Regions from separate parts of the Paraburkholderia sp. J63 genome, predicted to be linked through region 3. Evidence: predicted binding sites of a transcription regulator. Region 3 holds the regulator's gene; each other region holds the start of a gene.

Evidence for each region. Region 3 encodes FliA, which starts transcription of late flagellar genes. Its sites were predicted from a motif close to CTAAAGTTTNNNNNNNNNNNGCCGNTA; they were not measured.
Region 1: U5775_RS02770 (DUF4088 family protein) is a predicted target of FliA. The motif match lies at 7,227-7,253, and genes of this name have one in related genera.
Region 2: fliS (flagellar export chaperone FliS) is a predicted target of FliA. The motif match lies at 1,464-1,490, and genes of this name have one in related genera.

What each region holds. Positions count from the first base shown of each region.
Region 1 is NZ_CAJMZF010000002.1:101,533-110,968, reverse strand. Features, by position in the region: gene U5775_RS02800 (DUF2917 domain-containing protein) at 1-166, shown strand, start outside; gene panS (ketopantoate/pantoate/pantothenate transporter PanS) at 175-1,152, opposite strand; gene U5775_RS02790 (MATE family efflux transporter) at 1,392-2,810, opposite strand; gene U5775_RS02785 (RNA-binding S4 domain-containing protein) at 2,996-3,217, opposite strand; gene U5775_RS02780 (hypothetical protein) at 3,424-3,915, shown strand; gene U5775_RS02775 (ATP-dependent helicase) at 4,157-6,391, shown strand; gene U5775_RS02770 (DUF4088 family protein) at 6,410-7,162, opposite strand; gene U5775_RS02765 (AzlD domain-containing protein) at 7,376-7,699, opposite strand; gene U5775_RS02760 (AzlC family ABC transporter permease) at 7,696-8,502, opposite strand; gene U5775_RS02755 (AraC family transcriptional regulator) at 8,773-9,436, opposite strand, start outside.
Region 2 is NZ_CAJMZF010000045.1:7,663-17,098, reverse strand. Features, by position in the region: gene U5775_RS32190 (flagellar hook-length control protein FliK) at 1-491, opposite strand, end outside; gene U5775_RS32185 (flagellar protein FliT) at 603-935, opposite strand; gene fliS (flagellar export chaperone FliS) at 932-1,378, opposite strand; gene fliE (flagellar hook-basal body complex protein FliE) at 1,524-1,859, opposite strand; gene fliF (flagellar basal-body MS-ring/collar protein FliF) at 2,121-3,902, shown strand; gene fliG (flagellar motor switch protein FliG) at 3,892-4,887, shown strand; gene fliH (flagellar assembly protein FliH) at 4,880-5,572, shown strand; gene fliI (flagellar protein export ATPase FliI) at 5,566-7,320, shown strand; gene fliJ (flagellar export protein FliJ) at 7,317-7,766, shown strand; gene U5775_RS32145 (flagellar hook-length control protein FliK) at 7,805-9,262, shown strand.
Region 3 is NZ_CAJMZF010000011.1:195,406-204,841, reverse strand. Features, by position in the region: gene flgE (flagellar hook protein FlgE) at 1-773, opposite strand, end outside; gene U5775_RS14915 (flagellar hook assembly protein FlgD) at 809-1,474, opposite strand; gene flgC (flagellar basal body rod protein FlgC) at 1,681-2,106, opposite strand; gene U5775_RS14905 (flagellar basal body protein) at 2,208-2,798, opposite strand; gene flgA (flagellar basal body P-ring formation chaperone FlgA) at 3,037-4,518, shown strand; gene flgM (flagellar biosynthesis anti-sigma factor FlgM) at 4,663-5,019, shown strand; gene U5775_RS14890 (flagellar protein FlgN) at 5,108-5,554, shown strand; gene U5775_RS14885 (hypothetical protein) at 5,648-7,153, opposite strand; gene U5775_RS14880 (RNA polymerase sigma factor FliA) at 7,703-8,434, opposite strand; gene U5775_RS14875 (MinD/ParA family protein) at 8,453-9,436, opposite strand, start outside.

The DNA.
Region 1 (9,436 bases), on a different contig from region 3:
CGAGCTGCGCACGCCGCCCGCGCTATGGGGCGAGGGGCGCGTGGTCGTTTTGCTGGGCTGGCTCGCGCGCCTGGCTATGCGTTTGTCGATGCGCTCGTCAGTTCGTTTGCCGGCCCGCTTGCTGAAGCGGCCCGCGCAAGCGCGGATGCGAGCGTTGCGCGGGTGAGGCCGCGCTTATCCGCGCCGTGCCGCCGACGTCCCGGCGCTGGCCGCGCGCGCTTCGTCGGCATCGCGCTCGCTGCCGCGCGCCGGCTTGCCGGCCCAGTAGCCCGCGAGCAGCGACCCCGAGAGGTTGTGCCACACCGAGAACAGCGCGCCCGGCAGCGCGGCGAGCGGCGAGAAGTAGAGCTTGCCGAGCGTCGCGGCGAGGCCCGAGTTCTGCATGCCCACTTCGATGGCGAGCGTGCGGCACACGGATTCGTCGAAGCCGAGCAGACGCCCGCCCCAGTAGCCGCCGAGCAACCCGATGCCGTTGTGCAGCACCACGCCGAGCGCCACGAGCGGGCCCACGGTGGCGATGCTCGCGTGCGTGCCGCCCACCACGGCCGCGATGATCGCGAGGATCGAGATCATCGAGACGAGCGGCAGCACGGGCTCCACGCGGCGCACGAGGCCGCCCGCGAGGCGATTCACGACGAGGCCGACGGCAATCGGCAGCGCGACGATCTGCAGGATGCTCATGAGCATGCCGTGCACGTCGACGACGATCGAGGCATCGACGTAGAGGCGCGTGAGGAGCGGCGTCGCGAACACGCCCACGAGCGTCGAGAGCGCGCTGATCGTCACCGACAGCGCGACGTCGCCGCGCGCGAGATAGATCATCACGTTCGAGGCCGTGCCGCTCGCCACGCTGCCCACCAGCACCATGCCCGCCGTGAGGTCGGGCGGCATGTGGAGCGCGTGGGCGATGCCCCATGCCGCGAGCGGCATCACCAGATAGTGCAGGAAGATGCCGGCGAGCACGGGCGCGGGCCGCGTGAAGACGCGCTGGAAGTCGGCGAACGAGAGCGTCACGCCCATGGCGAGCATGATGATCATCAGCAGCGTCGTGACGTGCGGCGTGACCGGCGCGACGAGGCCCGGATTGAAGTAGGCGAACAGCGAGACGAGGACGGCCCAGAGCGGGAACAGTCGGGTAATCGGGGCGAGCATGAGTGGGTGGTCCGTGAGCGGGGCGTTATCGCGGGTTTTTATGGCGGGTCTGGTTCGATCTTGACCTCCAGGCAGCGGGGCGCTGTTTTCCTGCCCTCGTGAGGCGGACGGCGTGCGGCGCCAGGCCGGTATTTTAACCGTGCGCTTAACAGGCCGCTGACGTCCCTTTGCCGATCCCCTCAAGCGCGCTATTCCAGGCCGCTCGCGGACTCGTCCGCCCGGCACGCCGCCGCCGTGCCTCAGCCCGCGCGCGCCGCCGCCTCGATCTGCACGCGCCGGCTCATGCGGTGAAAACGCCACGTCATGAGCGCCGCCACGCTCGCGAGCCCCGCCGCGAGCCCCCACCAGAGCCCGAGCGCGCCGAGCCCGAAATGGAACGCGAGCGCATAGCCGATCGGAAAGCCGATGCCCCAGTAGCCGAGCGTCGCGGCCAGCATCGGAATGCGGGTGTCCTTCAGGCCGCGCAGGCAGCCCGAGCCCACGGTCTGCATGCCGTCGACGATCTGGAAGATGGCCGCCACGCCGAGCAGCGACGTCGCGAGCGCGATGGTCGGGGCATTGGCCGGATCGTCGAGGTGCAGGTAGAGCCCGACGATCCAGTGCGGCGCGAGCACCATCACGAGCGCCGACATCGACATGAAGCCCACGCCCAGCGCCAGCGCGACGAAGCCCGCATGGCGCGCCGCGCGCGGCACGCCGGCGCCGATCCAGTAGCCCACGCGCACGTTGGCCGCCTGGCCGATCGAGAGCGGCACCATGAACATCACCGAGGCCACGTTCAGCGCGATCTGGTGCGCGGCGAGCGGCGTCGCGCCGAGCAGGCCCATGAGGAGGCCGGTCGCGAGAAAGAGCGTCGCTTCCACGGCGTAGGTGATCGCGACGGGCCAGCCGATCGCGAACAGTTCGCCCATCAGCGGCGCGGTGGGCCGGCGCGCGACCACGAAGTGCTGATGCGAGGGCCGCAGATGCAGGAGCGCCATCAGCGCGAGCGTGGTGAGCCAGACGGTGATGGCGGTGGCCGCCGCCGAGCCGAGAAAGCCAAGGCGCGGCAGGCCCCACGCGCCGTGAATCAGCCCGTAGTTCAGGAAGCCGTTGAAGAACACGCTGAGGATCGAAATCCACAGCAGGCGTTTGGCCGCGCCGATGGCGGGCAGGAACGAGCGCATCAGGCCCACGCCGATCAGGCTCGCGGGCGCGCCCCAGCGCAGCACGGCCGCGTACTCGCCCACCTGATGCGCGAGCACGGGCGGCTCGCCGAGCGCGAGCAGGAGCGGCCCCGCGAACGACAGCAGCGCGAACGCGGGCACGGCCAGCAGCAGCGAGAGCGCGAAGCCGGTCCAGTAGATGTGCGGGACGCGGTGCAGATCGTCGGCGCCGCGCGCCTGCGCGACGCTCACGCTCACTGATGTGAGCACGCCTTGCAGCACCGTCACCACCACGAAGAACAGGTTCGCGCCCAGGCCGCCCGCCGCGAGCGCGCCCGCACCGAGCGACCCGAGCAGCACGGTGTCGGTCACGCTCATGGCCATCTGCGAAAGCTGGGCGATGGCGAGCGGCGCCGCGAGGCGCGCGGTGTCGGCGGCGTGGCGCTTGAGCGAGGGCGGGGCGATGGCGCGGCTCGCCTGATCGGCGCGCGCGGGGGCAGTGGGTCGGGTCATGAAAAGCAAGCGCGGCGCGATAAATCGCGCCGCGCGTTCGGAAAGTGCGTTCGTTTCAAGGGTGAAAGCTCAGTGCGAGATTACCCTTCTTTCGGATAAAAAGCACCTGGATGGTGCATCCGCTTTCGAACGCATTTCACTTGGGCACGTGTCCCGTGCCTTGGGCCTGCGTCGGGCCGTTTGCTTTATTCGGCTTCGCGCACGGCAATACGCGTATCGCCGAGCAGCACGGACTGGCCCGCGCGGATCTTGCACGTCTTGCGCAGCTCGACCTCGCCATCCACCTTCACGGCGCCGGAGGCGACGATCTGCTTGGCCGAGCCGCCGCTGTCGGCGAGACCCGTGATCTTCAGGAGGTTGTGGAGTTCGACGTAGTCGCCGGTGAGCATGAAATCGAGATTGGGCATGGCGGAAACGGGAATCAGGAGCGCGCCGGCAGCGCGCGAAGGGTGAGCATCATAAGCGAAACCGGGTGTCCGGGCGGCCGTTACATCTCGGGGCCAGATGTCATGATTTCGTAAGAAGATGCAACGTTGAGTAACGTCGGGAGACCTCCCGGCGATCTTCAGACGAAAATGGTCTCACCCCGAAACGACTGCAAAGAGGATACGCCATGACTCATATTCGCAAGCTGCTCACCGGTACGGCTCTCGCCACCGCCGCCCTCTTCGCGCAAGGCGCCTTTGCGCAGGGCGCCTCTGCGCAAGGCGCGGCGCAGCCCGGCGCCGAGGCGCCCGCGGCCATGCCTTCGGCCGCACCGTCCATGGCGCCCGCCACCGCGCCGACGATGGCGCCGAGCCAGGCGCCGGCCGCTGCCGGCATCTCGCAGCCCGCGCCGCAGGACTTGAGCGCGACGCAGCCGACCGACCCGCTGGTGCAAAAGCGCAACGCCAACGCGGCCGCGAACGCCGAATATCGCAGCGCGAAGAAGTCGGCGAAAGCGGAGTACAACTCGACGAAGAAGCAGGCCAAGTCGCAGTACAAGTCGCAGGTGAAGGACGCGAAGATCAACCACAAGGCCGACCGTCAGGCCAATAACTCGGAAATGCTGGATCAGATGAACGGGCAGCCGGCGCAGCAGCCGAGTGGTGGGGCTCAGCAATAACCGAGCGGGAGCCTTCGATAGCCCGAACGCGTGCGGTGCGCGCATTCGGGCTTGGTGAGGCTTCTCCATCGGGCGCCTGCCCCGGCGCCGGCCTGTGCAGGACATGAAGCGGCGGCGTCCGGAAGCGGGCGTCGCCGCTTTGCTTTGGGCTGTCGGGTCGCGCGCGCGGGTTCCAGGACACAAGTTCGACGCTGAATAGCGCCAGATCGCCGCAAGATCGGCGCTTGCGGGCGCGAGGTGTATGGATATACAGTATGCGTCGCCGCGCCCGCCGATACGCGACGCGGCTCGATCCTTCACCGCTCACCGGATATTCCCCGCGCCCGTCGTGTCCACCGTCTCTGTTGCCGATTCCCCCCACACGAGCGACGTCGCACTGGAGGCGGCGCCGTATCTCGCGAAGCTCAACGACGCCCAGCGCGCCGCCGTCGAGCACGGCGGTCCGCAGACGTTCGCACCGGGCGCGGCGCTTCCGGCGCCGCTGCTCGTGATCGCCGGCGCGGGCTCGGGCAAGACCAACACGCTCGCGCACCGCGTCGCGCATCTGGTCGCCAACGGCGCCGATCCGCACCGCATCCTGCTGCTAACTTTCTCGCGCCGCGCGGCTCAGGAAATGACGCGGCGCGTCTCGCGGATCGCGGCGGGAGTATCGGGCGCGGCCGCTGCCCTTGCGCAGGGACTCACCTGGGCGGGCACCTTCCACGGCATCGGCGCGCGCCTGCTGCGCGAGTACGCGGAGCAGATCGGCCTTTCGCCCGCGTTCACGATCAACGACCGCGAGGATTCCGCCGATCTCATGAACCTCGTGCGCCACGAACTGGGGTTATCGGCGAAGGAAAAGCGCTTTCCCGCGAAGTCGACGTGCCTCGCGATCTACTCGCGCGTCGTCAACACGGGCGACACGCTCACGAACGTGCTCGCGCGCTCGTTCTCGTGGTGCCTCGAATGGGAGCCGCAACTGCGCGCGCTGTTCGCGGCCTATGTCGATGCAAAGCAAAAGCAGAACGTGCTCGACTACGACGATCTGCTGCTCTACTGGGCGCACATGGCCGCGGAGCCGGCCATTGCGGCCGATCTGGCGGAGCGCTTCGACCATATCCTCGTCGACGAATACCAGGACACCAACCGCCTGCAGGCGTCGATCCTGCTTGCGCTCAAGCCGGACGGGCGCGGCCTCACCGTAGTCGGCGACGACGCCCAGGCCATCTATTCGTTTCGCGGCGCGACGGTGCGCAACATCCTCGATTTCCCCGCGCAGTTCGATCCGCCCGCGCGCCAGGTCACGCTGGAGCGCAATTACCGCTCGACCGAGCCGATCCTCGCGGCCTCGAACGCCGTGATGGACGCCGCCGCCGAGCGCTTCACCAAGAACCTGTGGACCGACCGCGCGTCGCAGCAGCGTCCGCGCCTCGTCACGGTCGCCGACGAGGCTACGCAGGCGCGCTACGTCGTCGAGCAGATCCTGGAAGCGCGCGAGGGCGGCATGAAGCTCAAGCAGCAGGCGGTCCTTTTTCGCGCCGCGCACCATAGCGCGACGCTCGAAATCGAACTGGCGCGGCGCAACATCCCGTTCGTGAAGTTCGGCGGCCTGCGCTTCCTCGACGCCGCGCATGTGAAGGACGTGCTCGCGATGCTGCGCTGGGCCGAGAATCCGCTCGACCGCGTGGCCGGTTTCCGCGTGACGCAGTTGCTGCCCGGCGTCGGGCCCGCGACGGCGGCGCGCCTGCTCGATCAGGTCGCGGCCTGCACGGGCGCGTATCGCGCCGCCGAGGCGCTCGCCGCCTTCGCGCCGCCGCCGCGCGCGGCCGAGGACTGGCCTGCGTTCGCGGCGCTCGTCGATACGCTCGGCGCGCGCGCGACGCCCTGGCCCGCCGAGTTCGAGCGCGTGCGGCGCTGGTACGAGCCGCATCTCGAGCGCAACCACGAAGACGCCCAGGTGCGTCTCGCCGACTTGCTGCAAATGGAGAGCATCGCGAGCACCTACGCGTCGCGCGAGCGCTTCCTGACGGAGCTCACGCTCGACCCGCCCGACGCCACGAGCGCCGAGTCGGCCGATCCGCTGCTCGACGAGGATTATCTGATTCTCTCGACAATCCATTCGGCCAAGGGCCAGGAATGGCGCAACGTGTTCGTGCTTAATGGCGTGGACGGCTGCATTCCGTCCGATCTGGGCGCGGGCAGCGACGAGGAGCTCGAAGAGGAGCGGCGTCTGCTCTACGTGGCGATGACGCGCGCGAAAGAGGACTTGCACATAGTCGTGCCGCAGCGCTTCTACGTGCACAACCAGGCCGCGAGCGGCGACCGTCACGTGTGGGCGTCGCGCACGCGCTTCATCGCGGCGCCGATGCTGCCGCTCTTTGAGTCGCGCGCGTGGCCGCCCGCGCCGGTGGCGAGCCCGCCGAGCGCGGCGGGACTCGCCGCCGCGGCGCGCGCGAAGGTCGAGATCGGCGCGAAGCTGCGCAAGATGTGGGAGTAGGGCGGGGCTGCGCTGCGTTCAGCCGCGCACCTGGTTCTTCGGCGGCGGCACGAAGAAGTTGCGTAACCACGCGGCGAGCCGCGTGAACACGTCGTCGGGTTCCTCGACGAAAATTTCCGGCTTCAACAGACGCAGATACTCCATGATCTGCTGCGCTTCCTGCTTCTGGAACGTGCCGTGCGAGATGGCGAGGCGCAACAGGCCACGCAACTCGCCCAGACGCTCGCGCGCGAGGCTGCCGCTCGCCTGTTCGCAGCCGATCTTCGCTTCGTAGACGCGCTGTCGCACCGACTCGGCGAGCCGCCACGCCGGCGTCTGCATGGTCTCCTCGAGCGTCTGGATGTCCTGCACGCCCGACTTGATCTGCGCGGCGAGCGGGTCGATCAGCGCCTCGTCGGCGCGCGCCTCGCGCACGATCGCGGCGGCCCACTCGCGGCACTGCTTCGCGAGCTCGTCGGGCGTCCACTCGGGCCTCGACGCAAAGCCAAAGCCGAATTCGCCCGCCTGGTGCAGCAGGATCGACACGACCTCGGGAAACTCCTTGTCGAGCGTGCGTTTGGCCCATGCGTACTGCCCGCCCTGCAACAGCCGCTGCACGGCCTGCTCGGTGAGCGGCGTCATGTTGTCGAGCAGCTTCGCGCGCAGGAAGTCCTCGAACGATGGCGTGAGGAACTGCGGGTCGAGCTTCAGCGAGACGCGCAGGAACGCGTCGAAATCCTTGCGCAGCGACGCAAGCGTTTCATCCTTGAGATTGAGGGTGATGTGCCCCATTGTGGTTGCCCCGGTGTATTCCTGGCGGTGCCTGTCTGCCGCGCCAATGCAGGCCTCGACGGTTTATCGGCGCATGGGGGCGAAACTTGAGCCGGGACGCGCAGGCGCGCCAGGCTCGCCGCGAGCGCGGGGCCTGGCGGCAGTCGGGGATGTGGCCGCGGATGGCCGGGGCGCGGGCGAGCACGGGCAGTCCGCGCGTGACCTCAGGAAGTCTCAGCGCAGCACCACGCCCTGCCAGAGGAAGAACACGGCAAGCCCCACGGCGATGGTGAGGAGCGGCCGCTTCGTGACGGCGCTCACGGCGATGGCCGCGATCGCGCCGACGAGCTGCGGGTTGCGCCACGTGAGCTCGGCGTGCTGGCCGTGCGGCGAGACGGCCATCGGCACGATGATCGCGGTGAGCACCGTGACGGGCACGAAGCCGAGCGCGGTGCGCACGATCGGCGGGAACACGAGCCGCTCGCCCAGCACGAAGACGGCCGTGCGCACCGCTATCGTGATGAAGGCCATGCCGAGGATCAGGACCACGTAGTTCATGGACGGCCTCCTGCGGCGTGCGCGTCATGGCCGGCGAGGCACGCGGTGCTCGCTTCGCTCGTGTTCTTGCGGGCCGGGCCGGCGCCTTGGGCGGCGCGGGCGGTCTCGATGCCGAGATCGTCGGCCGTTGCGGCGCTCGCGCGCGGCTTGCGCGGCAGCGAGAGCGCGATACCGACGGCCACGCCCGCGAGCACGGCGCCGAGCAGCCCGAGCTTGTATGGCCAGGCCTGCCAGAAGAACGCGAGCGCGCCCGCCGTGGCGGCGGCGGCCAGGTAGCGCAGCGCGACGAGCTGCGGCACGACGATGGCGATGAACGTGGCCACCATCGCGAAGTCGAGCCCGAGCGACTGCAGGCCCGGGAAGGCCGCGCCGAACAGCAGACCCGCGGCGGTCCAGATCTGCCAGTTCACGTACATCGAGACGCCGGAGCCGAGGAAATGCCAAGGCGAAATATCGTCGGGATTGTCGGGGCCACGGGGCGGATGGCGGCGGAAATACGCCCAGGCGACGGCGAACACCTCGTCGGTGAGCAGGCCGCCGAGCACGAGGCGCCAGCGCATCGGCAGATGCGAGACGTAGGGCGCGAGCGTCGCGCTATAGAGCACGTGGCGCAGGTTCACGATGAGCGTGGTGGCCCAGATCACGGCGAAACTCGCGTGCGCGGCAATCAGCCCGAGTGCGATGAATTGCGCCGAGCCCGCGAACACGGCGAGCGACATCAACTGGCCATGCCAGAGCGAGAGCGGGCCCGAGGTCACGAGCGTGCCGAAAATGACGCCGAAGGGCGCGGCGCCGATCATCATGGGGATCGTATCGCGCGCGCCGGCGACGAATTCCTTGAAGCGGTGGGGATGGCGGGTCAATCGAGTCTCCTTTTACGGAGGCCAGCATAGCGGGGCGCGGCTGGGGTGGCTTGTACGTTCTTGCGGCGGCATGGGCTTGGGCGTCGTGCGTGGCGCGGGGCGCCGCGGATCGACTACCAACGGCAATTGGGCGCTAGCGCATACAAGTGCATTGACGCGTGCTTGAACTAGAGGAAGGCGTGCGGCGGCCGTGGCGCTTCAGCCGCGCGGCTAGTTCGCCTGCCAGCGGCCCGGCGGCACGCCGAACATGCGGCGAAAGTGCCGCGTGAAGTGGCTCTGATCGGTGAAGCCGCTCGCGGCGGCGACCTCGGCGACCGAGGCGCCCGCGCGCAGCGGTCCGAGCGCGCGTTGCAGCCGCAACTGGGTGCGCCACGCGTGCGGCGGCAGCCCGGTGGCTTGGGTGAACAGGCGCGTCGCGTGAAACGGCGAGAGGCCGACCGCTTGCGCGAGATCGGCCACGCGTAAGGGCGCGGTGAGATCGGCGGCCAGCAGCGCCTTCATGATTTCGACGCGCGGCTCGTGCGCCACCGAGCCGCGCGGCGCCTCGCGGGTGCGCGCGTGGCGGGTCAGGAGCGTCGAGAGCGCGTCGAGCAGCGCGCCTTCCACGGCAAGGAGATCGGGCTGCGGCGCGCCTGGCGCGTCGGTCTCGCGCCGGCGCTCGGCATCGGCCTCAAGCAGCCGGTGCGCGCGCGAGATACGGCACGCGAGATCGCGGTCGCGGATCACCTCGGTGTCGAACCACGGCAGCGGCTGCGCGCGGCCCGCGATTTCGCCCGCGAGCGTGTGCAGATAACCGACCGGCACGTACATGACCCGATAGCGCCAGCCTTCGTCCACGGCGCGCGAACCCGTATGGACCTCGCCGGGATTGATG
Region 2 (9,436 bases), on a different contig from region 3:
TCATCGGTAGCGGCCGCGCCATCGGCGTCTTGCACGCCGCCGGGCAGTCCCGCCCCGGCGTCCGCTGCCGCGAGATCGGCGAGCAGCGCGGCTTCCAGCGCCTGGATCTGGGCCTGAGCCTGGGCCACTCCGCCCGCCTGAGCGGCGGAATTCGGCACGCCCGGCAACGGCAGCGAGCCGGCATCACCCGCAGACGCATCGCCAGCCGCCCCCGGATCGGCCCAGAGCGGCGCGCGTCCGACCACGGCGGGCGTGGCTTCGCCGCCCGAACGGATGATCGCGTCGAGCGCGAGCGCAACGGCGGAGAGCACCGCCTGCGCCGAAGCCTGCGGCGAGCCGGGGCTCTGCGGATCGGCCAGCGCGGCGACGCCGCCCGCGAGCGCCGAAACGCCCGTCTGCGCGGCGCCCGCGCTGCCCTGCGAGGCGCTCGGGCCCAGTGCGCCTATGCGGCTGGCGAGCAGCGACGCGGCGCTCGTATCGATTCCGTTCATGCGGAGCATGGCCCGCGCGGGCCCGGTTAAGCACCGCGCGGCCTCTGCGGCTGCGCGGCGCGGTCAGTTTTCTCGCTGATGCGTATGGCCGGGCCGACGATGCCCCCGCCCCTAGCGCGCGCCGTACAGCTCCTGCAGCACCCGCGCGGGCTGCCCGGTGCCGTGAAAGAGCGCCGCGAGGCGCGCCATGCACGGACTCGCGAGGTCGCGGATCGCCGCGTCGTCGGCGAGGATCTGCCGGATCAGCTCGTACTTGCGCGTGCGCTCGGGTGCGGTGAGCCGCACGCCGAAATCGGCATTCTTGAGCGCGTCGACGAGGCGCCGGTACTCCTCCTGGAGACCGATCAGCTCGTTCCAGTGGGCGCCGCGCGCGGCGTGGAGCATCTGCCCCGAGACGGCTGCAATCGCCTCGTAGCGGGCGAAGTAGTCTGCTTTCGAACTCATCTCGTCAATGGACCGGACGCAGGACCGGAAGCCGCTTTGGCCATCCGCTCCACTTCCGGCGCAATCCCCAACCAGGCTTCCTCGAGCGTCGCCAGCAGGCCGTCGACTTCGACCAGCATGGACTCGCTCTGTTGAATGTTCGCTTCGAGCAGGCGTTTCGTCATGTAACCGTAGAGTGCGTTCAGGCGCTGCGCGATTTCCCCGCCCGCCTCCACGTTCAACGCCAGCTGAAGCCCGCTTTCGACGATCCGGATTGCCTTGCCGATCGCCTCGCCGCGCGGGCCCACATTGCCCATCTGCAGATGCATGCGGGCCTGGGCGATCGCCTTGCGCGCGCCTTCGTACAGGAGCGCGATCAGCTTGTGCGGACTCGCGCCCATGACCCCTGTTTCGACACCCACGCGTGCATAGGCGTTAGCTCCAGACTGTGCAGGGGAAAACATCGGCGCTTCTCCTTCTAACGTGCGGCTGTGGATACGGTGTATCCGGCCCCTTGCGCCTCGTGGCGCGAGCCGGTTCTAGCCGTGTTATCGGAACGGCACGGGAGAAGCTTTAATCGGACGAATGTGGCAAAGCCGGACGGGGGCGCTAGACCTGGATCTGCATGATGTCGGTGTAGGCCGAAACGAGCTTGTTGCGCACCTGCAGGCCGAACTGGAAGCCGATGTTGGCCTTCTGCATGTCGACCATGACGTCGTTGAGCGACACGTTGCCGGCTCCGAGCTCGAACGCCTGCGACTCGCCGACGGCCTTTTGCTGGTCGTCGCTGATCTTGTCGAGCGATGCCTTGAGCGCCGCGGCGAAGCCGCCCGCGGTGGCCGCGCCCGAGCCGCCGTCGGCCGCGGCGGCGCTGCTCGCCGCCTGGGTGGCCATCGACTGCATCTGCGCCAAGGCCGACGTGAGTGGGTTGACTGGCACGGTCATGTTTGCTCCGTTTCAAGACGTTTCAGAGGGTCGCGCAAGGGCGGCTGGCGCCGCCCGGCAAACCCGGCGCGCATACAGAACGCCGAATCTGGAGAGGAGCATAGCAATTCGCCCATTCGCGCAGCCCCGAAACTAGGGGGAAAACCCGGCTCTATTCGCGCAATCGGCTTGCCACGGCTCTCGGATAATCCCTGTCGTGAAAGTCTCAGCCGCGCGCGTGGCGCGCCGCGGGACAGCAAGTCTCCCGGAGAAACCCGTCGCATGGATTCGTCTGCCAACTCTTTGATCAACCCCGACGCCCGCGTGGGCCTCGCCACCGGCGGCGCCTCGGGCGCGGCGGCCGCCGGCGTGGCAGGCGGCGCCGCGGAGGACCTGGGCGGCGGCTTTGCGCAGCGCCTCGGGTCGCTTTCGTCGCTGGGCAAGGTGCGCGGCAACCCGCGCGCGCCGCTCATCGTCGCCGTGGCGGTGCTGGTCGCCGTGGTCGCGGGGCTCATCCTCTGGTCGCGCGCGCCCGACTACAAGGTGCTCTACAGCAACCTCTCGGACCGCGACGGCGGCGCCATCATCACGGCGCTGCAGGCCGCCAACGTGCCCTACAAGCTGTCGGAAGGCGGCGGCGCGATCCTCGTGCCGTCCGACCAGGTGGGCGAAATGCGTCTGCGCCTCGCCCAGCAGGGCCTGCCCAAGAGCGGCTCGGTGGGCTTCGAGCTGATGGACAACCAGAAGTTCGGCATCAGCCAGTTCGCCGAGCAGGTCAACTACCAGCGCGCGCTCGAAGGCGAGCTCGAGCAAACGATTCAATCGATCCAGAGCGTGAAGTCGGCGCGCGTGCATCTGGCCATTCCGAAGCCCTCGGTGTTCGTGCGCGAGCGCGAAGCGCCCACGGCCTCGGTGCTCGTCAACCTGTATCCGGGCCGCGTGCTCGACGACGGCCAGGTGGCCGCCATCACGCACATGGTCGCCTCGGCCGTGCCCGACCTGCCGGTGCGCAACGTCACCGTGGTCGACCAGGACGGCAACCTGCTCACGCAAAGCGCCACGGGCGCCGGGCTCGACGCCTCGCAGCTCAAGTACGTGCGCCAGGTCGAGCACGACACCCAGGCGCGCATCGACGCGATCCTGGCTCCCCTCTTCGGCGCCGGCAACGCGCGCTCGCAGGTGAGCGCCGACCTCGACTTCTCGAAGCTCGAGCAGACTTCGGAGAACTACGGCCCGAACGGCAACCCGCAGCAGGCCGCCATCCGCAGCCAGCAGCAGAGCATCGCCACCGATTCGCAGCAGTCGAGCGCGGGCGGCGTGCCCGGCGCGCTCTCGAACACGCCGCCGCAGCCGGCCTCGGCGCCCATCAGCGCGCCCGCGGGCGCGAGCGGCGCGGCGAGCGTCACGCCGCTCTCGGACCACCGCGACACCACCACGAACTACGAGCTCGACCGCACCGTGCGCCACTTCCAGCAGGCGCCGGGCGACATCAAGCGGCTCTCGGTGGCCGTGGTCGTCAACTATCAGCAGCACGTGGACGCCAAGGGCCACGCGACGATGCAGCCGCTCGACGCGCAAAAGCTCGCGCAGGTCGAGCAGCTCGTGAAGGACGCGATGGGCTACGACGCGAAGCGCGGCGACTCGGTCAACGTCGTGAACGCCGCGTTCCAGCAGGAGATCGATCCGGGCGCGAACCTGCCGTGGTGGCGCCAGCCCGACATGATCGCGCTCGCGAGGCAGATCGCGACGTGGCTCGGCATCGGCGTGGTGGCGCTGTTCCTCTATTTCGTGATGGTGAAGCCGGCGCTGCGCCGCGCCTTCCCGCCGCCCGCACCGGCCGCGCCCGCGCTCGCCGGCGAAGGCGAGCCGATGCTGCTCGACGGCCTGCCGGGCCTCGACAAGCTCGAAGGCGCCGGGGATGCCGACAGCGACGGCGGCCTCCTCGCGCTCGAGAACGAGAAGCACAAATTCGAACGCAACCTGGAATTCGCGCGCAGCATCGCGCGCCAGGATCCCAAGATCGTCGCAACCGTGGTCAAGAGCTGGGTGAACGATGAACGCTGAAGGAGCCACCAAGAGCGCACTGCTGCTCATGTCGATCGGCGAGGAGGAGGCCGCACAGGTCTTCAAGTTCCTCGGCCCGCGCGAGGTGCAGAAGATCGGCGCCGCCATGGCCGCGCTCAAGAACGTCAAGCGCGAAGAGATCGACAGCGTGCTGCAGGAGTTCGTGAAGGAAGCCGAGCAGCACAGCGCGCTCTCGCTCGACTCGAACGACTACATCCGCAGCGTGCTCACCAAGGCGCTCGGCGAGGACAAGGCCGGCGCCGTGATCGACCGCATCCTGCAAGGCGGCGACACGAGCGGCATCGAAGGCCTCAAGTGGATGGATTCGGGGTCGGTGGCCGAGCTCATCAAGAACGAGCATCCGCAGATCATCGCCACGATCCTCGTGCATCTGGACCGCGACCAGGCCTCCGAGATCGCCTCGTGCTTCACCGAGCGTCTGCGCAACGACGTGCTGCTGCGGATCGCGACGCTCGACGGCATCCAGCCGCAGGCGCTGCGCGAACTCGACGACGTGCTCACAGGCCTGCTCTCGGGCAGCGACAACCTGAAGCGCAGCCCGATGGGCGGCATTCGCACGGCCGCCGAGATCCTCAACTTCATGACGAGCCAGCATGAGGAAGGCGTGATCGAGAACGTGCGCCAGTACGACGCCGAGCTCGCGCAGAAGATCATCGACCAGATGTTCGTGTTCGAGAACCTGCTCGATCTCGAAGACCGCGCGATCCAGCTCCTGCTCAAGGAAGTGGAGTCGGAGTCGCTCATCATCTCGCTCAAGGGCGCGCCGCCCGCGCTGCGCACCAAGTTCCTCTCGAACATGTCGCAGCGCGCCGCGGAACTGCTCGCCGAAGACCTCGACGCGCGCGGTCCGGTGCGTGTTTCGGAGGTCGAAGCCCAGCAACGGCGTATCCTGCAGATCGTGCGCAACCTTGCCGAGAGCGGCCAGGTCGTGATCGGCGGAAAGGCGGAAGACGCTTATGTCTGACGAAGCCACGCAAACGGCAGCCCAACAGCGGGGCGCGCGCTCGGCGTACCAGCGCTGGGAGATGGCGTCGTTCGACCCGCCTCCTCCTCCGCCGCCGCCGCCCACGCCCGACGAAACGGCCGCGTTCGAAGCCGAGCTCCAGCGCGTGCGCGACTCGGCGCACCAGCAGGGCCTCGCGTCCGGCCACGTGGCGGGCCAGGCGCTCGGCTATCAGGCCGGCTATGAACAAGGCCACAAGCAGGGCTTCGAGCAGGGACGCGAAGAGGCGCGCGCGCAGGCGCGGCAACTGGCGCAGCTCGCGCAGCGTTTTGCCGATGCCTTGCAGACGGCCGAAGCGGGCGTGGCCGAAACGCTTGTCGAGCTCGCGCTCGACATCGCGCAGCAGGTCGTGCGCCAGCACGTCCAGCACGATCCGACGGCGCTGCTGGCCGCGGCGCGCGAGGTGCTCGCGCACGAGCCGCAGCTCGCGGGTTCGCCGCAACTCGTGGTGAGCCCCGCCGATCTGCCGGTGGTGGAGGCCTATCTGATGGAGGAGCTGCAAACGCGCGGCTGGACCGTGCGGACCGACGCGGCGCTCGAGCGCGGCGGCTGCCGCGCCCAGGCGGCGAGCGGCGAAGTCGATGCGGCCATCTCTACGCGCTGGGAGCGCGTGGCGGCGGCGCTCGGCAAGGCACGGCCATGGTGAATTCGAACCCGCGCCAGACGATCCACACGGGCGGCCTCACGCCGCTCGAGCAGGAACTCGCGCTCGCGTCGTTCGGGCCCGGCGCGCACGACCCCGTGCAAACGCGCGGCGTGCTGGTGGGCGACGACACGCAAGCGGGCCTGCCGCACGCCGAAGCCGCCAGAGAAACCGGCATTGCGGGCGCCAGCGAGGCGCTCGAAGCCGTCGAGGCCGCCATCGCCAGCGCGGGCTCGGACGGCGCGGATCATGGCCACCATGATGCTTCGGCCAGCCAGAGTGTTCACGACGACAACGAACGCACGCCCTACACCCCGCCGCCGAACTACGACCCGAACAACCCTCACCTCACCGCCTGGAACGCGCGTCTCGCGAGCGTGCGCGCACGCAACGCGCTGGCGTTGCCGCTGCGCGGCTGCGGGCGCCTCACGCGCGCGGCGGGCCTCGTGCTCGAAGCCGTGGGGCTGCGCCTCGCCGTGGGCGCCGAGGTGATGATCGAGCTGCCGCCGGGCAGCACGCTGCCGATGGCCGAAGCCGAGGTCGTGGGCTTCGCGGGCGACAAGCTCTTTCTCATGCCGACCACCGAAGTCGCGGGCCTGTTGCCCGGCGCGCGCGTCTGGCCGCTCGAAAGCGCGCCCATTGCCGATCCGATGGCGGGCGCCAAGCGCCTGCCGGTGGGCTGGGGGCTGCTCGGACGCGTGCTCGACGCCTCGGGCCGCCCGCTCGACGGCCTCGGGCCGCTCAACACCGAAGCCGACGCGCCGCTCACCGCGCCCGTCATCAACCCGCTGAACCGCGAGCCGATCCACAAGGTGCTCGACGTGGGCGTGCGCGCGATCAACGCGCTGTTGACGGTCGGGCGCGGCCAGCGCATGGGCCTGTTCGCGGGCTCGGGCGTCGGCAAATCGGTGCTGCTCGGCACCATGGCGCGCGCGACCAGCGCCGAGGTCATCGTGATCGGGCTGATCGGCGAGCGCGGCCGCGAAGTGAAGGAATTCATCGAGCAGATCCTCGGCGTTGAAGGCCTCGCGCGCTCGGTCGTGGTGGCCGCGCCCGCCGACGTCTCGCCGCTGTTGCGCATGCAGGCCGCCGCGTACACGACCACGCTCGCCGAATATTTCCGCGACCAGGGCAAGCACGTGCTGCTGCTGATGGACTCGCTCACGCGCTATGCGATGGCGCAGCGCGAGATCGCGCTCGCGATCGGCGAGCCGCCCGCGACCAAGGGCTATCCGCCCTCGGTATTCGCGAAGCTCCCGGCGCTCGTCGAGCGCACCGGCAACGGCCCCGAGGGCGGCGGCTCGATCACGGCGTTCTACACCGTGCTCACCGAAGGCGACGACCAGCAGGACCCCATCGCCGACTCGGCGCGCGCGATTCTCGACGGCCATATCGTGCTCTCGCGCACGCTCGCCGAAAGCGGCCACTATCCGGCCATCGACATCGAGGCGTCGATCAGCCGCGCGATGACCGCGCTCATCGACGAGCGGCATCTGAACCAGACGCGCGCGTTCAAGCAGATGCTCTCGCGCTACCAGCGCAACCGCGACCTCATCAACGTGGGCGCGTACGTGAGCGGGCGCGACGCGGTGCTCGACCGCGCCATCGCGCTGTATCCGCGCATCGAGGCCTTTCTGCAGCAGGGCTATCGCGAAACGGCGGACTATCAACACAGCGTCGAGATGCTCGGCGCGCTGATCGGCAACATAGCGGGCAACGCACAAGGCAACGGCCCAGGAGCCAGGACATGACGAAACAGACCGCGCTGCAGACCCTCATCGGCCTTGCACAGGACGATGTCGACGCCGCAACGCAACGGCTCGGACGCGTCCAGCGCGAGCGCGTGGAAGTGGAAAAGCAACTGAAGTCACTGATCGACTACCGCGACGAGTATCACGCGCGCTTCACCGAGTCGGCGCGCGCGGGCATGGCGGCGGGCAATGTGCGCAACTTCCAGGCGTTCATCGACACGCTCGACACCGCCATCGAGCAGCAGCGCCGCCTGCTCGAACAGGCCACGCAGCGCGTGGAAGCGGCCAGGCCCGACTGGCAGCGCAGCAAGCAGAAGCTCGGCTCGTACGAAGTGCTGCAGTCGCGCCAGGACGAAGCGCAGGCGCGCAAGGACGCCCGCCGCGAGCAGCGCGACGCCGACGAGCACGCCGCGCGCGCGCTGCGCATGCGCACCCCGCATCCCTGAGGCGGCACGCCCCGATCACGTTCAAGAGAGCAGACACCATGTCGCTTCTATCCGCAGTCAGTTCGTTGTTCGATGCCGCTACCGGCGCTACCGGCAACGGCGCGAGCCCGTCGGACCTCGCGAGCCAGGGCTTCGCGCAGACGCTGCAGCAAAGCATCGCCTCGCAAACCGCGCAGAACATGCCGCAAGCCAGCGCCACGCAGCAGGCCATGCAGGGGAATGGATCGGCTTCGTCGGTTTATGGCGGCGCGAGCGCGGCGGCCTCGCAAGCCTCTCAAGCCGCCCATTCGGCGCAATCGTCGCAGCAGGCCAGCAACGGCGCTTCGGCGCACGGCACGCAGCACGCGTCGAAGAGCAACCACCACGCCGACGACGCCCATACGCGCCAGAAGCAGGCCGAAGCCGCCGGCTCGCAGGCCGCCGCGGCGCAGGCTCAGGCGCAACAGGCCCAGCAGGCCGCGCAGCAAGCCCAGAGCGACGGCAGTGACGCCGCCGATGCCGCCGATGCCACGCTCGCAGGCGTGGCCGCCGCAACGGCGGGCGCAGCAGGCGCAACCGGGGCGGATGGCGCGGCGGGCGACGGCACGGCCAGCGGCGACCCGAAGTCGGTGAACGATGCGCTGCACGCCGCGCTCGCGACGCTGCGCGGCGGCGCGGCCACGCTGAACACGCAAGGCGCGGGCGCGCCGGGCGCGGCTTCGGGCGGCGCGAGCATCGCAGGCAGCTTCGCGGCGCACATGGGCACGCAGGCGAAGGCGAAAACCCAAGGCATCGACATCGACGACAAGAGCGCCACCGCGGGCGCCGCGAAGTCCGTCGCCGCCACGGCCACCGACGCGGGCACGCAGAACGCCAACGCCGCCCTTGCCGCAGCGGCGCAGCAAGCGGCGTCCGCGCAACCGGCCGCCTCGAACAGCGCCACCGACGCGCTCGCCGCCACCCAGGCGGCCGCCGCAGCCGCGGCTCAGGCCCAGGCGACCCAGGCCACTCAGGCCGCGAGCGCCAACCCGGCCGCCTCGGCGGCGGCCTCGGCCGCGCTCGCGCCCCAGGTGGGCAGCTCGGACTGGGAGGACGCGCTCAGCCAGAAAGTGGTGTTCCTCTCGAACGCGCACCAGCAGTCGGCCGAGCTCACGCTCAATCCCAAGGATCTCGGGCCGCTGCAGGTCGTGCTGCAAGTCGCCGACAACCATGCGCATGCGCTGTTCGTCTCGCAGCATCAGCAGGTGCGCGAGGCCGTGGAAGCCGCGCTGCCCAAGCTGCGCGAGCAGATGCAGCAGAACGGCATCGGCCTCGGCAGCGCGAGCGTCAGCGACGGCTTCTCGCGCCAGATGAACCAGCAGGCCCAGCAGGACGGCGGCAGCGGTTCGGGCGGCTCGCGCGCGGCACGTTCGGGGAGCGTTGCCGGCGTCGGCTCCGCAAGCGGCGTGGACAGCGCCGCGAGCGCCGCCACGACGGCCACGCAGCGCACCGTGGGCTTGATCGACACGTTCGCCTGAGGCCGGCGTGGCGTGACGTGACGCCCGCCGGTCCGCGCGGCGCACAAAGCCAAGAGATAGCCGCAAATCCCCCGTCTATTCCTCCCATCGCTGTAAGGCAAAAGCCGGAACAATGCAGGCTGCCGGAATGAATGCGAGCGCGCCGTAGCAAATCGACAGCAAATCGACAGCAAA
Region 3 (9,436 bases):
CCGAGCGAGGTCGCCGCGCCCGTTGAGTCGGCCGTGCTCACGAGGTTGCCCGACGCATCGAACTCCATCGTGCCTACCGGGTTGCTTCCGACGTTGCCGGCCGTGCCCGCGTAGACGTTCCACTCCTGGTTGCCCGTGGTGGCGTCGATGCCGCCCTTCACGAAGTACATGTTGACCTGCTGCGCGCCGCCGAGCGAGTCGTATGCCGTGATCGACGTCGAGTAGTTGTAGGTGTTCGAGTTGGTGGCGTCGAACGGCGTCGCGGTGGGCGCCGTGGACTGCGCGTTCAGGTTCAGCTGCGCGGTGATGTTGCTCGTCACGACCGGCGCGATATTGGTGGTCGGCACCTGGAGCGGCACCGTCTGCGCCGTGTTCACGACGCCGTTCGTGCCGGCCGCATAGCCCATCAGGTCGTTGCCCGATGCGTCGGTGATATAGCCGTTCTTGTCGAGCTGGAACACGCCGTTACGCGAATACGTGACGGTGCCGTTGTTCGACATCTGGAAAAAGCCGTTGCCGTTGATGGCGACGTCGAGCGACTGGCCGGTCGTCGTGATCGTGCCCTGCGAGAAGTTCTGCTGCACCTGCGAGAGTGCCGCGCCCAGACCGATCTGCGTGTTGACCGAGCTGGCGACGGTGTTCGCATAGACATCGGCGAACTGCGCCGTGCTTTGCTTGAAGCCCACCGTGTTCGCGTTGGCGATGTTGTTGCCGATGACGTCGAGATCGTTCGACGCTGCGGCGAGGCCGCTCAATCCTTGCTGGTAGCCCATGAGTGTTGACTCCGCGCTGTCGTGTTCAATAGGTGTTAAAGAATGGCGCCCACGCCCGAGAGCGCAACCGTGCCGCCGTTGGAGAGCGAGAGGCTCGCGCTACCGTCCGCTTGCTGGATCACGCCCTGCACCTTGCTCGCCACGAGCGCCGTGGCCGTGCCGGCCTGGCCGTTGACGGTCGCGCTCGCGCTCACGGTGTAGGTGCCGTCGGCCACGGTATTGCCCGCGGCGTCGGTGCCGTTCCAGGTGACGGGCACCGTGCCCGCCGACTGCGCACCCAGGTCGAGCGTGTTGACGACCTGGCCCGCCGAATTGGTGATCGTGAGCTTCACGTCCGAGGCCGCCGCGGGCAGCGTCACGCCCAGTTGCGGCGCGCTGCCGCCCGACACCGCCAGGCTGCTGCCCGGCGCCAGCACGGTCGAGCCGATCAGCAGCGCGGCTTGCGCGTTCTGGCCCGCCGAGAGCTGCGTCGAGAGCGACGAAAGCGACGTGTTGAGCTGCTGGATGCCCGTGACCGTGTTGATCTGCGCGAGCTGCGAGGTCATCTGCGAGCTGTCCATCGGATCGGTGGGATCCTGGTTCTGCAACTGCGTGACGAGCAGTTGCAGGAAGGTCTGCTGGAGGTCGCTGCCGCTCGTCGAGGACGTGCCTGTCGAAGACGTGCCCGAGGCGCTCGACGCCGCCGACGAGGTGCCGTTCATGGTGTCGAGCAGTTGCTGCGACACGGTGGCGGTGCTGCCGCCGATGGTGGTGGTGCTGGAGGTCAACGCGTTCTCCTCAGATACGCTCGATGTTGCGGTGTGGCGTGGGCGGGCTTCGGTGATGCCTGCCCCGGTTGCCAGAATTCAGTTGCCAGATTCAGGTCCCTGTTCGGGGTGCAGCTTCAGGCGCTGCTGCAAGTCCCGCTTCAAGTCCCGATGGTCAGGGTCTTGAGCATCAGCGTCTTGGCGGTGTTCAGGGTCTCGATGTTGGCCTGATACGAGCGCGACGCCGAGATCATGTTCACCATCTCCTGCACCGGGTCCACGTTCGGCATCGTGACGTAGCCGTTGGCGTCGGCGGCGGGGTTGTCGGGGTCGTAGCTCTGCTTCATGGGCGTCGGGTCGTCGATCACGCCGGTCACCTTCACGCCGCCCACTTGCTGGCCCGACGCGGTACGCGCGCCGCCGAGCGGATCGACCGCGAACACGACCTGCTTGGCCTTGTAGGGCTGGCCGTCGGGGCCGGTCGTGCTGTCGGCGTTGGCGAGATTGGACGCCGTCACGTTCAGGCGCTGCGATTCCGCCGACATGGCGGAGCCCGCAACGCTGAAGATGTTCATCAGGGATGGCATGGTTTCGTTGACCTCTCGGATGGCTGGTGCTGCTTCCTGCTGGTTGCCTGCTTGACGTTTGCTTTGCTGCTTGCGCGGGTGCCTGCGTCAATACCCGCGCTTTAGCTCGAACCCGACTGGATCGCCGAGAGCATCGTCTTGATCTGTTGCGAAAGCACGGTCATGCCCGACTCGAAGTGCAGCGCGTTGTCGGCGAACTGCACGCGCTCGGTGTCGAGATCGACCGTGTTGCCGTCGAGCGCGGGCTGCGTCGGGTTGCGGTACATCAGCGCGCTCGTGTAGGCCTGCGTCGGACCGCCGGTCGGGATCAGCTTCACGCTGCCGGCCATGTGGCCCGCCTCGGTCGTGGCCATCGACATGCCGCTCGACACGCCCGCGGGCTGCGCCAGCGCGAGCGGCTGGAAATTGCCGCCTGCCGCGCCTGCCCCGCCGGTTGCGCCGCCAGCACCCGTTGTACTCGCGAGGCTCATCGTTCCCGTTGCGCCTGCCGCGCCACCCATTGCGCCGCCCGGCGTGGCCGCGCCCGCCTGCCTCAGCGCGCCCGCGAGCGAAGCCGAGAAGTCGACGTCGCGCGCCTGGTAGCCCGGCGTGTCGGCGTTCGCGATGTTCGAGGACAGCAACGCCTGGCGCGTCGCGCGCACGTCGAGCGCTTCGCGGCCAAAGGCGAATTCGGCGTCGAGTTTGTCCAGCATCGGGCGTTCTCCGTGACACGAAATGAGGGGCTGCGTGGGCGCATGCATCGCGCATCCGGCAACTGGGCGAGACCTGGACGAAGCGCACAGGCCTTTTCGCATGGAGACGAATGTTAGGCGCGGCTGGCAAGAACCAATCGGACGAATAGCCGGTAAAGCCCCCCTCTATTCGACGTAAGCGCGCGAGGGGCGCCGCCTAGAATGCGAAGCGTGTCAATGCAATGAATGGAGAACGACGATGCCGCAGACTGCCTTCTTTCGCGCGCGCCGCGCGGCGGCGGTGAGGCGCATGCACGGTCGTTCGGCCTTGCGTGGGCTCGCTGTTGCGCTTGCTTGCGCCGCCGCGGCGCTGGGCGTGGGCGGCGCCGCGTACGCACAAAGCGAAGCGCCGGGCCAGCAGATCTATATTGCGGGTCCCGGCGACCGCGCGGGCTCGGACGCCGCCCAGATGAGCGCGATGCTCGCGCAGCCAGGCAAGGCGAACGCGGGCGGCGGCAACGCCAGCCCCTATCCCAACGGCTATGCGCCGAACGCGGCCATGCTCGCGCGCGGTGCGCAAGCCGACGCATCAAGCCAGGGGCAAGACGAGGCGGCAAGCCAGCCCGGCATGATCACGATCCCGGGGCCGGGTGAGCGCGGCCGCGCAAGCGAAGCCGCGACGCCCGAAATCGTCACGATTCCTTCTCCCGGCACGAGCGCGGCAGCTACCGCATCCGCGATCAGGCCCGCCGTCGCGCGCGCCGCGCAGCCGATGCAAGGGCAGCCCATGCGCGTGCCGCCGGTGAATGCATCGGCAAACCCGTCGGCCTATTCACCGGCCAACCGGATGGCGGCGAATGCCGCCGCGGCCGCCGCCATGAACGGCAACGCAGGCGTGGGTCAACTGCAGCGCGTGAACGTCGTCACGCCGTCGAGCGCCGTCGCGCCCGTTGTCGTCGAAACGGCCGCGCCGGCCATCGCCGCCAAGCTCGCCGCCGTGCCGATGCAGCGCATGCCGGCCATGGCCGCGCGTCCGAATTACGCTGTGAATCCCGCTGTGAATCCCGCCGCGAGCGCCAGCGCCGTCGCCTACGGCCAAACCGCGCAAATGCCCACGGGCCAGGAGGACGGCGAGCGCATCCGCGCGACCGCGCTCGCCTTCCTGCAGCAGCAGGCCGCGGGCTTGCCGGGCAAGGTCAGCATCACCGTCGGGCAAGTCTTCCCGCGCGGACTCGCCGCCTGTGCCGCGCTCGAGCCCTTCATGCCGCCCGGCGCGCGCATGTGGGGCCGCACGACGGTGGGCGTGCGCTGCGTCGGCGCGAAGCCGTGGACGCTCTATGTGGTCGGGCGCGTGGCCGTCGACATCACCTATTACGTGGCCGCACGCCAGATCGACGCGGGCCAGACGCTCTCCGCCGCCGACTTCATGCCGCGCGAGGGCGATCTCGCGAGCCTGCCGCAGACCATCATCACCGATCCCACGCAAGCGAACGGCGCCGTCGCGCTCGCGCGCATCACGGCGGGCCTGCCGCTGCGCACCGACATGCTGCGCAGCGCCTCGTCGGTGGTGATCGGCCAGACGGTCAGGGTGATCGCCGTCGGCTCGAACTTCACGATCTCCTCGGAAGGCAGCGTGCTCAACAACGCCGCGCCGGGCCAGATGGTGCGCGTGCGCACGGCGGGCGGCCAGATCATCAGCGGCGTCGTGAAGGACGCCGCAACGGTGCAGGTGCAGATTTAGGGACAGCTCCCCGCGCGGGGAGGAAAACGGTGCGGTGGAAATGTGCGGCAGCATACGTAACAGCATGTAACGGCAGGACTTTCACGCTAAAGTTCGCGCCGGCCCTTGCCGTTATCAAGGCCATACGGATCAGGAAGCCCCATCGTGAAAATCGACACCTCCACCCGCAATGACGCGCGCTCGCTGCAAGACAGCGTCGCGCGAACGCAGCAAGGCGAAACCGCGAGCGCGCTGGGCGCGGGCGGCACGGCCTCGGCCGCCGCATCGAGCGCGGTCGGATCGGGTACCGGCACCCCCGGAGACGCCAACGTGAGCCTTTCGTCGCTGTCCTCCTCGCTGCGCTCGCTCGCGGCGAGCGGCGCCGCCGACATCGACATGGGCCAGGTCCAGTCGATCAAGGACGCCATCAAGAACGGCAGCTTGCAGATCGACGCCGGCAAGATCGCCGACGGCATTATCGAAACGGCGCGCGGCCTGCTCAAGCCGGCCTCGGGCAGCTAAGGCCCAAGGCACGGGCGCGGCGCGCGAATCCCGCACGAACCCGAAAACGCGCGCCGGCCCTCAAAACCGCATTCTCAGGTGGTCCCCGATGAAAGACGCACTGCTCGCCACATTGATCGACGAACACGCCGCCGTGGAGGCATTCGCCTCGCTGCTCGCCTTCGAGGAGAAGGCACTCACGACGGCGGACGGCATCGGCGCGCTGCCGCAGATCGTCGAGGAAAAGACGACGCTCACGCAGCGTCTGGCGGGGCTCGAGAAGGCGCGCGACGCGCAACTGGCCGGACTCGGCCTGCCGGGCGGGCGCAAGGGCATCGAGATGGCCTGCGACGGCGACGCCCGGCTCGCGGGCCAGTGGGCGCTGCTCAAGGGCTCGACCGAGCGCGCGCGGCGCCAGAACCTCACGATCGGCATGATGATCCGCACGCGCATGGAACATAACCGCCGGGCGCTCGCGATCCTGCGCGGCGAAACCGGCAATGGCGCGTCGATGCTGTATGGGCCGGACGGGCGGCTGCCGGCATTCGGGCTGTAGTCCGCTTTTTACGCGCGGCGCACGAGCCGCCAACGAAATTGAAAAGCCGAAGCGCGGGTGCTTCGGCTTTTTTGCTGATTGCGGCCAGCGCCCCTAAAGCGGGCCTGTGCGCGCCAGCAGCATACGCTCGAAGGCTTCGATAATCCGGTCGACATACGGATTCTTGTGGGCAAGCGGACCGGACCGTGCTTCCCGATGGGTGAGCATGGTCGCGTTGGTTTCAAAAACCAGCACCTGCCCGGCAGGCGTCAGCGCGAAATCCATGCCGCCGTAGTCGAGATCGAGCTGCCGCCCGATCGCCGAAATGGCCTCGCTTGCGCGCTGGCCGAGCGTCGCGAACGGGTCGGCGAGAAAGCGGCATTCTTCGTCGAGCTTCCAGGGTTCCCCGCCCATATCCGCGGAAAAATAGTGGACCATCCAGCGACTCGAGATGGCGAGATGGTAGGGATAAGGCTCGCGGTCGACGTAGATGATCCGGTATTTGCGGTAATGGCCGTCGGCACTGCGAAAGTCGTGGAACGCGGTGAGGTAGCACGGTGCGTCGAGATCGGCCATTGCGCGCCACAACGAGGCAAGCGACGCGTGGAGTTCGAGGCTCTCGCCGCCGTGCGTCGCTAGCGGGCGCATCAGGATCGGGAAGGCAACGCCCGATTGCGCAAGCTCGCTCGCGAGCGCATGGGCATTCGCGGGGCGGGCGTCGATGCGCACGCAGCGCGGCACGACGACGTCGTCCACATGGGCAAGCAGGGCCGCCGTTTTGTGGCGGTGCGTGCGCTCGACAGCTTCAGGCCGGTTGAGCATGGGGCGCCGGCACCCGGCGGAAAAGCGGGCCAGCCGTGCAGCAAGCGGCGTGGCGACATCGGGATCGCCGATACCGTTGAACACGAGATCATGAGGCGGCAGGCTCGCGTCTTCGGCTTCGTCGGCGTAATCGATGGCGTAGCGGATGCGCGAGGTTGTTTGCCGGGAAAGCAGCGCGTCGATGGGGACGTTGCCCGCGCCCTTGCCCGTGCCCAGTATCAGAATCCGGCGTTGCTCCTGGCCGAGAGCGCCTTCGATAAAGACGCGCTGAAGCTGATACGCACGCGCGCGATGCAGGCAAGACGCTTCGCGCAGCCCTTCGCGCTCGAGCGCCACGGCCAGGTTCTGATGCGCGATGGCAAGCCCCGGGTCGATCCCGAGCGCGTGCCGGTACCAGCGAATGGCCGCGTCGCGCCGTCCTTTGATCGCATAGACCGTCGCCACGTTGTAGAGAACGAGCGCGAGCTGTTCGCGAGGCGCGGCGCCCAGCATGTCGAAGGCCGCGAGCGCCAGCTCGTGTGCGGCGCTCGCCGCTTCGTCGTTGCTGGCGCGCGCGGCGGCGAGCATCCGCGCGTGCAGGCCGGCATCGAGGGGCGCAACGTCGAGCGAGCGCGCAATGTCTTCGAGGTGTCCGGCCGCGGCAACATCGAGTGGCGATTTCTCCCTGGTCGCCGACTTCGCAAGCGCGCACCGCATACGCGTGCGGGGTTGCGCGACGATTGCGTGATGCGTTTCATCGGGTGCGGCATCCGGCAATACGCCGGAGCCGCCGGAAAAGTTGGGCGCGTCGTGCTTCATAAGCCGTCGGGGGAGGCCGCGCACAGGCACCTAAAAGCCAATCGCGCGACGTGATGGTGGATGCCGACAGATTAACCACCCAACGCGCTTTTCCAGGCCGGGAGGTGACGGTAAAACGGGCACCAGTTCCTCCGACGCGGCTTTCCGGCAGCTTGCATATGTCGGGGCCTCGAGATTTCTGATGTGTCAGGTCCTGAAGCAGGTTGACGCTATGCAGGCACCAGAAGCGCCCGATGCACCGGCAGTCAGTTGCTCTGCATTCCATTCAATCCTGATCGACTTCGGGCCAAAGCCTGGGGGAGAGAAAAGCCGTTGTCGTCACGGCGTGGCGTTCACACCCATGTAGAGTTTAAAGTCGCCACTTTCTTCAAATAACTCGTTGAATTATTGCGACTTATTTCATTTTTCGTAGACCTTCATGTAGGTTTCCATGTCGGCTACCCAGCTCTCTTCCAACCGCTCTCGCACCAACAAAAAAAAAAGCCGGAGCACTCCCGCACCCCGGCTTCCCCCTCCCTGTCGGCACCCCTACCGCGGCGCCGCGCCTGATTAATTCTCCGTGCCCGCCCAGGACATCTCGCGCAGCCGCGCGCGCAAACGCGCGACGGCCTGGCTGTGCAACTGGCACACGCGCGACTCGCTCACCTCCATCACCGCGCCGATCTCGCGCAGGTTCATGCCGCGCTCGTAATAGAGCGACATGAGCAGCTTCTCGCGCTCGGGCAGCCGCTCGATCGCCTCGACGAGCGCGCCGCGCAGGCTGTCGTCGAGCAGCGCCGAGAGCGGGTCCGAGTGATCGACGCAATAGCGGTCGAGGAACGGCTCGTCGTCGGCGGCGCGGTCGAAGTCCTCGTAATAGATGAGCTGGCTGCCGTGCAGGTCCTGCAGCATGCTCTGGTACTCGTCGAGCGGCAGTTGCAGATGCTCGGCGACCTCGGTTTCGCTCGCCGAGCGGCCAAGCCGCTGCTCGACCTGATGCACGGCGCTCTCCACTTCGCGCGACGTGCGCCGCAGGCTGCGCGGCAGCCAGTCGTTGCTGCGCAGCTCGTCGAGCATCGCGCCGCGAATGCGCTGGCTCGCGTAGGTCTCGAACTGCGCGCCCTGATCTTCCTTGTAGCGGTTCGCCGCATCGAGCAGGCCGATCATGCCGGCCTGGATCAAGTCGTCGAGGTCCACGCTCGCGGGCATCTTCGCGACGAGCTGCAGTCCCAGGCGCCGCACGAGCGGCGCGTATTTCGCGAGGACTTCAGCCTGCGAAATTTTTCCTTGAGCGTTATACATCTGGCTCTCCTATGTCCGTCACGCGTGCTGGTGCGCCGTGCGCTGCACGGGCGGTTCCGCCCGCCATCCCGCATGAGCCGGCGCAGGCGCGGATGGAACGCCAGTGACGGTGGAAACGAATGAATCTGCTGAATCTGCTAAACCAGCCGAGTTGGCCGAACTGGCTGGCTCCGCCGGGGCCACGCGCGCGCCGCCCGAGGCCGACAGCGCGGGGCGCATCGGCCAGTGCGGCAACTCGGCCGCCACGCGACGAAAGTCGCGTGCGGCGGCCGTCGACGGGAATGCATCGACGATGCAGCGCGAAAGCTGCAGCGCGCGCGGCATATACGGGTCGGCGGCCACGCTGCCCGCGCTTTCGAGCGACACCGTGAGATAGCGGCTCGCCACGCCCGCGAGGTTCTCGAACACGGCCTGCGCTTCGGGGATGCTCTCCACGTGGTTCGCGAGCACGCGGAACTGGCCGATCGCGTGCGCGAAATGCAGCCGCTTCATGCACGCATAGGCATCGGTGATCGCCTGTGCGGTCACGCGCATCACGATCAGCACGTCGTGCGCATGCATCGCGAGCGGCGAGAGCGCGCCATCGGCGTCGAGCTGCGCGTCGATCAGCACGAAATCGGCGGGACCGGCGAGCAGCTTGCTCAACTGCGTATCGAGCTGCGCGCCCGTGTACTGCGCGCGGTGCTCGCCCGGCGCGGCCAGCACGCCGAAGCCGAGCGCATGCCGGCCCACCGCCGCGTCGAGCGTCATCTCGCCGCGCATCAACGCCGCGAAGTTACCCGCGAGGTTGCCCGCGCGGTTGCCCGACGAGAGACCCAACACATCGCTCGCACCGCGCACGCCGCCGAGCAGCGCGCTCACCGAGCGCGGGCCCAGGCATTCGTCGATGACGAGCACGTCCTTGCCCTGGGCGGTCAGCGCGGCCGCGAGGTTGATCGCAACAGTCGTGCGCCCCGGGGAACCAGGACCGCCCGTCACCGCGATCACGCGCGAGCCTTCGCG